One region of the Streptomyces sp. NPDC014764 genome, then DNA from elsewhere that is predicted to be linked to it. Evidence: riboswitches for the same ligand, from Rfam matches in the RefSeq annotation. Region 1 holds a riboswitch; each other region holds the start of a gene.

Evidence for each region. A riboswitch is a leader RNA that binds a small molecule or an ion and turns the genes downstream of it on or off. The one in region 1 is predicted to bind thiamine pyrophosphate.
Region 2: another riboswitch for thiamine pyrophosphate. It lies ahead of ACF1AG_RS27585 (thiamine ABC transporter substrate binding subunit); the one in region 1 lies ahead of thiO (glycine oxidase ThiO).
Region 3: another riboswitch for thiamine pyrophosphate. It lies ahead of thiC (phosphomethylpyrimidine synthase ThiC); the one in region 1 lies ahead of thiO (glycine oxidase ThiO).

What each region holds. Positions count from the first base shown of each region.
Region 1 is NZ_JBIBXY010000001.1:187,984-191,252, reverse strand. Features, by position in the region: gene ACF1AG_RS00855 (thiazole synthase) at 1-378, opposite strand, end outside; gene thiS (sulfur carrier protein ThiS) at 381-602, opposite strand; gene thiO (glycine oxidase ThiO) at 599-1,765, opposite strand; TPP riboswitch at 1,763-1,874, opposite strand; gene ACF1AG_RS00840 (NAD(P)/FAD-dependent oxidoreductase) at 1,970-3,205, shown strand.
Region 2 is NZ_JBIBXY010000015.1:92,825-96,093, reverse strand. Features, by position in the region: gene ACF1AG_RS27585 (thiamine ABC transporter substrate binding subunit) at 50-1,138, opposite strand; TPP riboswitch at 1,218-1,323, opposite strand; gene rlmN (23S rRNA (adenine(2503)-C(2))-methyltransferase RlmN) at 1,348-2,454, opposite strand; gene ACF1AG_RS27575 (hypothetical protein) at 2,625-3,158, opposite strand.
Region 3 is NZ_JBIBXY010000004.1:474,578-477,846, reverse strand. Features, by position in the region: gene thiC (phosphomethylpyrimidine synthase ThiC) at 1-1,510, opposite strand, end outside; TPP riboswitch at 1,503-1,692, opposite strand; gene ACF1AG_RS14060 (YibE/F family protein) at 1,765-3,269, shown strand, end outside.

The sequences.
Region 1 (3,269 bases):
CCCGTCGTCGACCAGCGTCTCCGCCGCGTCCAGCAGCTCCACCGGGTCCGGCAGCAGGGTGCGCTCGTCCGCCACGACCTCCAGCTTCACCAGGTCCGTGCCCAGCGCCTCCCGGGCCAGGCGCGCGGTGAGCACGGCCTCACCGGCGGTGAAGCAGCCGGCCGTGTTCGGCAGTACCTCCACGCCCAGCTTCCTGAGCACCGACAGCACCGACCCCTGCACCGAGGGGTCGACCCGCCGCATCGCGACGGTCGTCAGCTCGGTGCCGGACGCCACCAGCGCCCGCTCCAGCACGTCGAGGCTCGGCGCCCCGCCGGTGCCCATGACGAGCCGGGACGTGAAGGTCCGCCCGCCGAGGACGAGGGGATCGTCGGCCATGGTCAGCCTCCTTGGACGGCGGTGAGGACCTCCACCCGGTCCCCTTCGGACAGGGGGGTGGCGGGCCACTGCGCGCGCGGGACGACGGTTTCGTTGAGGGCGGCGGCCACCCCGGAGGGCGCCGCGGTGAGCGACCTCACCACGAGGTCGAGGGCCGTGCCGGGCGGGACCTGACGGCTCTCGCCGTTGACGGTGACGGTGACCGTGGTGACCGGGTCGTTCATACGGACTGCTCCGCGAGGACGGGGGCGCCGAAGCGCCGGGGGGTGAAGGGGAGGACCTCGGAGGGCAACCCGCCGCCGGTCAGCAGCCGCGCCATGGCGTCGCCGGTGACGGGCGTCAGCAGCACGCCGTTGCGGTGGTGCCCGGTGGCCAGCAGCAGCCCGTCGAGGCGGGTCGGGCCGAGCAGCGGCGCGTTGTCGGGGGAGCCGGGGCGCAGACCGGCGATCGTCTCGGTCAGCGGCAGCTCGGTGATGCCGGGGACCAGCTCATGGGCGTCGCGCAGCAGCTCGTAGACGCCACCCGCCGTGACGGTGGTGTCCCAGCCCATCTCCTCGCTGGTCGCGCCGATCACCAGCTCGCCGCTCTCGCGCGGCACCAGGTAGACGTGGCTGCCGCGCACCACCGCCCGCACCGTGCGGCTCAGGAACGGCTCGGGGCGGTCCGGCATGGTCAGGCGCAACACCTGCCCCTTCACCGGACGCACCGGAGGCAGCACCTCCGCGGGGACGCCCGCCAGCCGCCCGCTCCAGCTGCCGCCGGCCAGCACCACCTGGCCCGCGCCCAGCTCGCCGCCGTCCGCCGTGACCACGCCGGTCGCGCGGTCGCCCGTGACGACGAGCCGCTCCGCCCAGGCGCGGTGGAGCGTGACACCGGCCCGCTCGCAGGCGGTGAGCAGCGCGGACGCCAGCCGGCGCGGGTCGATCTGGTGGTCGCCGTCGACCCGCAGCCCGCCGCGCACACCCGGCGCGAGCATCGGCTCCAGGCGCCGGCACTCCCGCCCGGTCAGCCACTGCGAGTCAAGTCCGGAACGCTCGTGCAGGGCGTGCAGCTCCCGCAGATGGGCGCGGTCGTCGGCGTCCAGCGCCACGGCGAGGGTGCCGCAGCGGCGGTAGCCGAGGTCCTGGCCGGTGCAGTCGGACAGCTCGGCCGCGAAGTCGGGGTAGCGGCGGGCCGAGGCCAGGTTGAGGCCGAGCAGCGTCTGCTCGCCGTGGTGCAGTTCGGTGACGGCGGCCAGCATCCCGGCCGCCACCCGGGCGGCGCCCCCGCCCGGATCGGGGTCCACGACCGTCGTGGCGAGACCGGCCTGCGCGGCCCGCCAGGCCGTCACCAGACCGATGATCCCGCCCCCGACGACGAGGACGTCTGAGGTACGCGTGGGCGACATGGGCGTCCAGCCCCTCCCTTCGCCGGCATGACCCGGATCAGGTTCGTACGGTCGGAGGCCGCCAGCCTCCCTCTCAGCCCGGTCCGTCCGGGCTCCCGCGAGTGCGTGTACGCGAGCCACCCTAGCCCGCGCCGCGCCGTGCCCGTAAGGGACCCCGCGCGGCAGCGGTCCGGTGCGGCGGGCACGGGTGTCTATGGTGAGCGGGTGAGCGAGCAGACGCAGGAACCGGGAGGGGCCGCGCCGCGCCGGGTGGTGGTGGCGGGCGCGGGCATGGCGGGCGTGCAGACCGCGGTGGCGCTGCGGGAGCGGGGCTTCACCGGCGAGGTGACGCTGATCGGCGCGGAGCCCCATCAGCCGTACGACCGGCCGCCGTTGTCCAAGGCGGTGCTGCTGGGCACCGCCGAGAGCTCCGCCTTCGACGTGGACTTCGAGGAGCTCGGGATCGAGCTGCGGCTGGGCTGCGAGGTGACCGGACTGCGCCCCGGCGACCACGAGCTGGACACCGAGGCCGGGCCCGTCCCGTACGACGTGCTGGTGATCGCCACCGGCGCGGAACCGCTGCGGCTGCCCGGCGCGGAGGGCGTGCCGGGCGTGCACCTGCTGCGCACCCTGGACGACGCCGAACGGCTGCGGCCGGTGCTCGCCGGCCGGCACGACATCGTGGTCGTCGGCGCCGGCTGGATCGGAGCCGAGTTCGCCACGGCCGCCCGGGAGGCGGGCTGCGCGGTCACCGTCGTGGAGGCCGAGGAACGGCCGCTGGCGGGCGTGCTGCCCGCGGAGGTGGCCGCGCCGATGACCGTCTGGTACCCGGAGGCCGGCGTCGCGCTGCGCACCCACGCGCGCGTGGCGCGCGTCGAGCCCGGCGCCGTGCTCCTCGACGACGGCACCCGGCTGCCCGCGGGCGCGGTTGTCGTCGGCATCGGCGCCCGCCCCTCCACCGCCTGGCTGGCCGGATCCGGGATCGTCCTCGGCACGCACGGCGAGGTCGTCGCCGACGCCCACCTGGCGACCTCACTGCCCGACGTGTACGCGGTCGGCGACTGCGCGTCGTTCCCGTCCGCCCGCTACGGCGAGCGGCTCCTCGTCCACCACTGGGACAACGCCCTCCAGGGGCCGCGCACGGTCGCCGCGAACATCGTCGACGGGGACGGGGGCGGTGTGGTGTACGACCCGGTGCCGTACTTCTGGTCCGAGCAGTTCGGGCGGTTCGTGCAGTACGCCGGGCACCACGCGGACGCCGATCGCACGGTGTGGCGCGGCGACCCGGCCGGCCCGGCGTGGAGCGTGTGCTGGCTGCGCGGGGACCGGCTGGCCGCGCTGCTCGCGGTGGGGCGGCCCCGGGACCTGGCGCAGGGGCGGCGGCTGATCGAGTCGGGCGCCGCGCTGGACCCGGACCGGGTCGCGGACCCGGCGCGGCCGCTGAAGTCGGCGACGGTCTGAACCGACTCGCCCACGCGCTGGGACGGGGCTGACTTCCGACTGTCGGCGGCAGGTGGCAGGCTTG
Region 2 (3,269 bases), on a different contig from region 1:
AGACCGAGCCGGGCCGCGTTCCGGCGCCACCATCCGGGCCGCTGCGGGGTCACTTCAGTACGAGCGAGGTCCACGACTTGACCCACTGGTCACGGTTCTCGGCGATCTTCGCCGCGTCCATGGTCCGCGGCTCCTCGGCCTGCGGCCCGAACTTCACGAACTCCTCCGGCACCTGGGCGCCCTCACGCACCGGGTAGACGAACATGTTGAGCGGCATGTCCTCCTGGAAGGTCTTGCCGGCCATGAAGTCCAGCAGCGCCTTGCCGCCCTCGGGGTTCTCGGCTTTGCTCAGCAGGCCCGCGTACTCGACCTGCCGGAAACAGGTGCCCTCGGCGACGCCGGTGGGCGCCGTGTCGGGCCGCGGGTCGGCGTAGATCACCTCGGCCGGCGGCGAGGAGGCGTACGACACGACGAGCGGGCGGTCCGCCTTGGCCTCCTTGCCTCCGGCCGATCCGGAGAACTCCTCGTTGTACGCCTGCTCCCAGCCGTCGACGACCTTGACTCCGTTGTCCTTGAGCTTCTCCCAGTAGCTCTCCCACCCCTTGTCCCCGTACTCGGCGGCGGTGCCGAGCAGGAAGCCGAGGCCGGGCGAGGAGGTGGCGGCGTTCTCGACGACGAGGAGGTCCTTGTAAGCGGGCTTGACCAGGTCGTCGAAGGTCTTCGGCGGGGTCAGCTCCTTCTTCTCGAACCATGCCTTGTCGTAGTTGACGCAGACGTCACCGGTGTCGACGGGGGTGACCCGGTGCTTGTCCTCGTCGACCCGGTACTCGGGCAGGATCAGGTCGGAGTCCTTGGCCTCGTAGGGCTGGAAGAGGCCGTTGTCGAGGGCGCGGGACAGCAGGGTGTTGTCGACGCCGAAGAAGACGTCCCCCTGGGGGTTGTCCTTGGTCAGGATCGCCTTGTTCACGGCCTGCCCGGCGTCGCCGTCCTCAAGGACCTTGAGCTTGTAGCCGGACTGCTTCTCGAAGGCGGCGACGACGTCCTCGGACACGGCCCACGAGTTGTGACTGACGAGGGTCACCGTCTTGGAGCCCTCGCCGCTGCCGCCGCCGTCGGTCCCGCCGGACGACCCGCAGGCGGACAGCGTGACGAGCCCCAGCCCGACGGCCAGGACGGTGACCTTCTTGGTGATGCCCACTTGATTCCTCCTGGAGTGACCAGGAAGAGACGCGGCCCTGCCTGGATCCCCGGTCGGGGACCCGGGCAGGGCGCAACAGCTCGAGTGATGACCGATCTCCCTACCCAGAATGACCTGGGCCAGGTTCGGAGGGTCTGCGGCCGGTGCCGCACTCTCAGCGCTGTGGCGCTCCCCTGTCGGAATATGCAGATGTGTTGACGCCGGTCAGACTACCGCTCGGTGGCGGCGAGCTGACCACACGCCCCGTCGATCTCCTGACCACGGGTGTCCCGGATCGTCACCGGCACACCGTGCGCGGCGATCGCCTCGACGAACGCCTTCTCGTCCTCGGGCCGCGACGCGGTCCACTTGGAGCCGGGCGTCGGGTTGAGCGGGATGAGGTTGACGTGCACGGGACGCCCCTTGAGGAGCCGCCCGAGCCGGTCACCGCGCCAGGCCTGGTCGTTGATGTCCCGGATCAGCGCGTACTCGATGGACAGCCGGCGCCCGGACTTCGCCGCGTACTCGAACCCGGCGTCGAGCACCTCGCGCACCTTCCACCGCGTGTTCACGGGGACGAGGGTGTCGCGGAGCTCGTCGTCGGGGGCGTGCAGCGAGATGGCCAGCCGGCACTTGAAGCCCTCGTCGGAGAAGCGGTGGATGGCCGGGACGAGGCCCACCGTCGAGACGGTGATGCCGCGCTGCGACAGGCCGAGGCCGTCGGGCTCCGGGTCGGTGAGGCGACGGATGGCGCCGACGACGCGGTTGTAGTTGGCGAGGGGCTCGCCCATGCCCATGAACACGATGTTGCTGAGCCGCGCGGGCCCGCCGGGCACCTCGCCCTCGCGGAGCGCCCGCATGCCGTCGACGATCTGGTGCACGATCTCGGCGGTGGACAGGTTCCGGTCCAGCCCCGCCTGCCCGGTCGCACAGAACGGGCAGTTCATGCCGCAGCCGGCCTGCGAGCTGATGCACATGGTGACCCGGTCCGGGTACCGCATCAGCACGGACTCGACGAGCGTCCCGTCGAACAGCTTCCACAGCGTCTTGCGGGTCGTCCCCTGGTCGGTCGACAGGTGCCGCACGACGCTCATCAGCTCGGGAAGCAGCGCTTCCTGCAGCTTGCCGCGCGAACCGGCGGGGATGTCGGTCCACTGCTCCGGATCGTGCGCGTACCGCGCGAAGTAGTGCTGCGAGAGCTGCTTGGCACGGAACGGCTTCTCACCGACCGCGACAACCGCCTCCTTGCGCTCGGCAGGCGTGAGATCGGCAAGATGCCGCGGCGGCTTCTTGGCTCCGCGCGGCGCGACGAATGTAAGTTCTCCGGGCTTAGGCATGGCTGTACCAGTGTCGCAGATCATCCCCGGGCGCCCAGGCCAGAGCGGGGTGGGGGTGGTCACCCGTGGGTGCCGACTGTCAGCGTTGGTCGGCCTCGGACGGCCCAGGGACGGCCCAGGACTCAGTGAGTCCCCGACCGCCTGTGTGCAAGCAGCGGCGCCACCGCCCTTCACTCCACCTGCACGGGAGCGATCGGGAGCTGCTCCCTGTAGGGCCAAGTGAACGTGCGGTCTGGTTCGAGGTGGGCGTCCCCCCAGTGGATGGCATGGATGCCGTTCTTTACGTCGGCCGTGAAGAACACACAGACCAGCCGGGTGCAAGCTCCCAGCTCCTCGAACGCCTCGTGCAGCCCCAGATACTCCTCGGTCGCCAGATCCTCATCGACATCGAATAGGGCCTCCGGGGGCTGCGGCCCGTGCGCCCGGAGCAGCCGATGCCGAGTGGGCGACGCATTGGCGGGCAATCGGGCTCGGTCCAACGGCCTCGGCCTGTCCGAGTACCGGTACGGGAAGAGTGCGTGATCGTTGATCACCGCGTACTCGTATCCGCGCACGTCTCGCACGGCTTCCCCCAGCTCCCGAGCCGTTTCCGCCAGGTTCTCGCGCACCAGGCCCGCAAGGGCGACACCGTACGGACTCCGCTTCTTCAACCCTGCGGCAAGATGCGCGGCGTGAGCCTTCCCATGCGCCTTGGCGAGCTGCACCGGGACAGCAGCCGCAAGCGCGCCGGCATGCCGCCCAAACCGCTCGACAGCCCAGGCCGACGGCCCTGCCGGATAGCCACCTAACACCGACACGCAGCGTCCCCCTCCCCC
Region 3 (3,269 bases), on a different contig from region 1:
CGTCCCACTCCTGCGCGCCCGGATGCCCCTTGGCGAGGTCGGCCGCATGGGCCGCGATCTTGTAGGTGATCACGCCGGTCTTCACGTCGTCCCGGTTGGGCAGCCCCAGGTGCTCCTTGGGCGTGACGTAGCAGAGCATGGCCGTGCCCCACCAGGCGATCATCGCGGCGCCGATGCCCGAGGTGATGTGGTCGTACGCGGGCGCGACGTCCGTCGTGAGCGGACCGAGCGTGTAGAACGGCGCCTCCTCGCAGATCTCCTGCTGGAGGTCGATGTTCTCCTTGATCTTGTGCATCGGGACATGTCCCGGGCCCTCGATCATGGTCTGCACGTCGTGCCGCTTCGCGATCCGGTTCAGTTCGCCCAGCGTGCGCAGCTCCGCGAACTGCGCCTCGTCGTTGGCGTCCGCGATGGACCCCGGCCGCAGACCGTCGCCGAGCGAGTACGTCACGTCGTACGCGGCGAGGATCTCGCACAGCTCCTCGAAGTGCTCGTACAGGAACGACTCCTTGTGGTGCGCCAGACACCACGCCGCCATGATCGACCCGCCGCGCGAGACGATGCCCGTCTTGCGGTTGGCGGTGAGCGGCACGTACGCGAGCCGGACGCCGGCGTGGACCGTCATGTAGTCCACGCCCTGCTCGGCCTGCTCGATGACCGTGTCCTTGTAGATCTCCCAGGTCAGCTCCTCGGCCTTGCCGTCGACCTTCTCCAGCGCCTGGTAGAGCGGCACGGTGCCGATGGGGACGGGGGAGTTGCGCAGCACCCACTCGCGGGTGGTGTGGATGTTGCGGCCGGTGGAGAGGTCCATGACCGTGTCGGCACCCCAGCGGGTCGCCCAGGTCATCTTCTCCACCTCCTCCTCGATGGAGGACGTGACAGCCGAGTTGCCGATGTTGGCGTTGACCTTCACCAGGAACCGCTTGCCGATGATCATCGGCTCGATCTCCGGGTGGTTGACGTTGGCGGGCAGCACCGCGCGGCCCGCCGCGATCTCCTCGCGGACCACCTCGGGGGAGACGTTCTCCCGGATCGCCACGAACTCCATCTCGGGCGTGATCTCACCCCGGCGCGCGTACGCCAGCTGCGTGACGGCCTTCCCTTCGCGGCCCCGGCGCGGCAGCCGCGGCCGGCCGGGGAAGACCGCGTCGAGGTTGCGCAGTCCCCCGCGCGGCGAGGTGTGCTTGATCCCGTCGTCCTCGGGACGGACGGGACGGCCCGCGTACTCCTCGGTGTCGCCGCGGGCGACGATCCAGTTCTCGCGCAGCGGGGCCAGTCCCCGGCGGACGTCGGTGTCGACGAGTGGATCGGTGTACGGGCCCGATGTGTCGTACAGGGTGACCGACTGCCCGTTGGTGAGGTGCACCTGACGGACCGGCACCCGCAGGTCGGGGCGGCTGCCCTCGACGTACGCCTTGTGCCAGCCGATGGACTTCCCGGCCTCCGCGGCCTCCGACGTCTCCGTCGGGTTCTGCGTGGAGGCAGACGTGCGTGCGTCCTTGTTGGTCATGAGACCTACTCCCTACGCCGGCATTACCCGGTAACAGGTTCGGCGGTCGACGCAGCGGTTTCCGTCTGGGGACGTCCCGTGTGAAACATCACCCGCTGTCGGTGATGTTTCACGTGGAACATCGCTGGGACGGAGGTCAGCGCCCTCTCAGCCCGGTGCTCCGAGCTCCCGCGTGTACAAAAGGTGCCTCCACGCTAGCGTCATTTCTGGCGCGCTGAACAGAGGGCCCCCCTCCTTCTTGCGATGATCGGTCGGTGACCTCGAACTCTCCGCCTCCGTACCCGCCGTCCGAGCCACCGCACGGTGCCGACGCCCAGCCCGGGCACGGCCCCGGGCAGTGGCACGGGCACGGTCCCGGGCAGGGACGCACGGGATCGCACGAACACACCGGTTCGCACCGGCGCTCGGCCACGCCAGGGACGCCGGGTGATCCCCCGCCCGCCACGAGCGGGCACGACCACGGCCAGGGTCATGCTCCGGTCCACAGTTACGGGCACAGCCACAGTCACGGCCCGGCCGCCCCCGTGTCCCGCCATCTCCGCAAGGTCATCGCCGCGGTTCTCATCCCGTTCACCGCGGCGGTCCTCGTCGGCCTGGCCGTGCTGTGGCCGGGTGGCGCCCCCGCCCACGAACGCACGGGCGTCGGCTTCGACCGCCAGACGCAGCAGGCCACGGTCACCGAGGTGGTCGCGGTGGACTGCGCCGCCGCGAACCCGTCTGCCGGCGTCCCGACCGGTGACACCTCCACCGCCGAGGGCTCCTCGGCCCAGCAGCAGGCGAACGGCACCTGCAAGAAGGCGACTATCCGGGTCGACACCGGCGAGGACAAGGGCCGGACGTTCACCGAGATCGTGCAGCCGGACCAGTCACGGCAGTTGAGCGAGGGCCAGGGGGTCGTCGTCGCCTACGAGCCCTCGGCGCCGGAGGACCTCCAGTACTCGGTCGCCGACGTGAACCGCCGCTTCCCGCTGGCGCTGCTGGCCGGTGTCTTCGCGCTCGCCGTGGTGGCCGTGGGCCGGCTGCGGGGCCTCATGGCGCTGGTCGCGCTGGCGGTCAGCTTCCTGGTGCTCAACTTCTTCATCCTGCCGGCGATCCTTCAGGGCTCGAACCCGCTGGTCGTGGCGGTGGTGGGAGCGAGCCTGATCATGCTGCTCGCGCTGTACCTCTGTCACGGGCTGTCGGCCCGCACGTCGGTGGCGGTGCTCGGCACCCTGGTCTCGTTGCTGTTGATCGGCGTCCTGGGATCGGTGTTCATCGGCTGGTCGGCCCTCACCGGCAACACCGACGACAACACCGGCCTGATCCACGGCCTCTATCCCGGCATCGACATGAGCGGCCTGCTGCTCGCGGGCGTCATCATCGGCTCGCTCGGCGTCCTGGACGACGTGACGGTCACCCAGACGTCCGCCGTGTGGGAACTGCACGAGGCCAACCCGGCGATGGGCCGCCGCGCGCTGTACCGCGCGGGCATCCGCATCGGCCGCGACCACATCGCGTCCGTGGTCAACACCCTCGTCCTCGCCTATGCGGGCGCGGCACTGCCGCTCCTGCTGTTGTTCTCCGTGGCGCAGAGCAGTGTGGGGACGGTCGCCAACAGCGAACTGGTCGCGGAGGAGATCGTGCGCACGCTGATCGGTTCGATCGGCCTGGTGGCCTCGGTACCGGTGACCACGGCCCTGGCCGCGCTGGTCGTGTCGGCGGACCGCCCGGCGGACCGCGCCCCGGTACCCGGGCAGACGGCGACGCACGACCAGGCCGT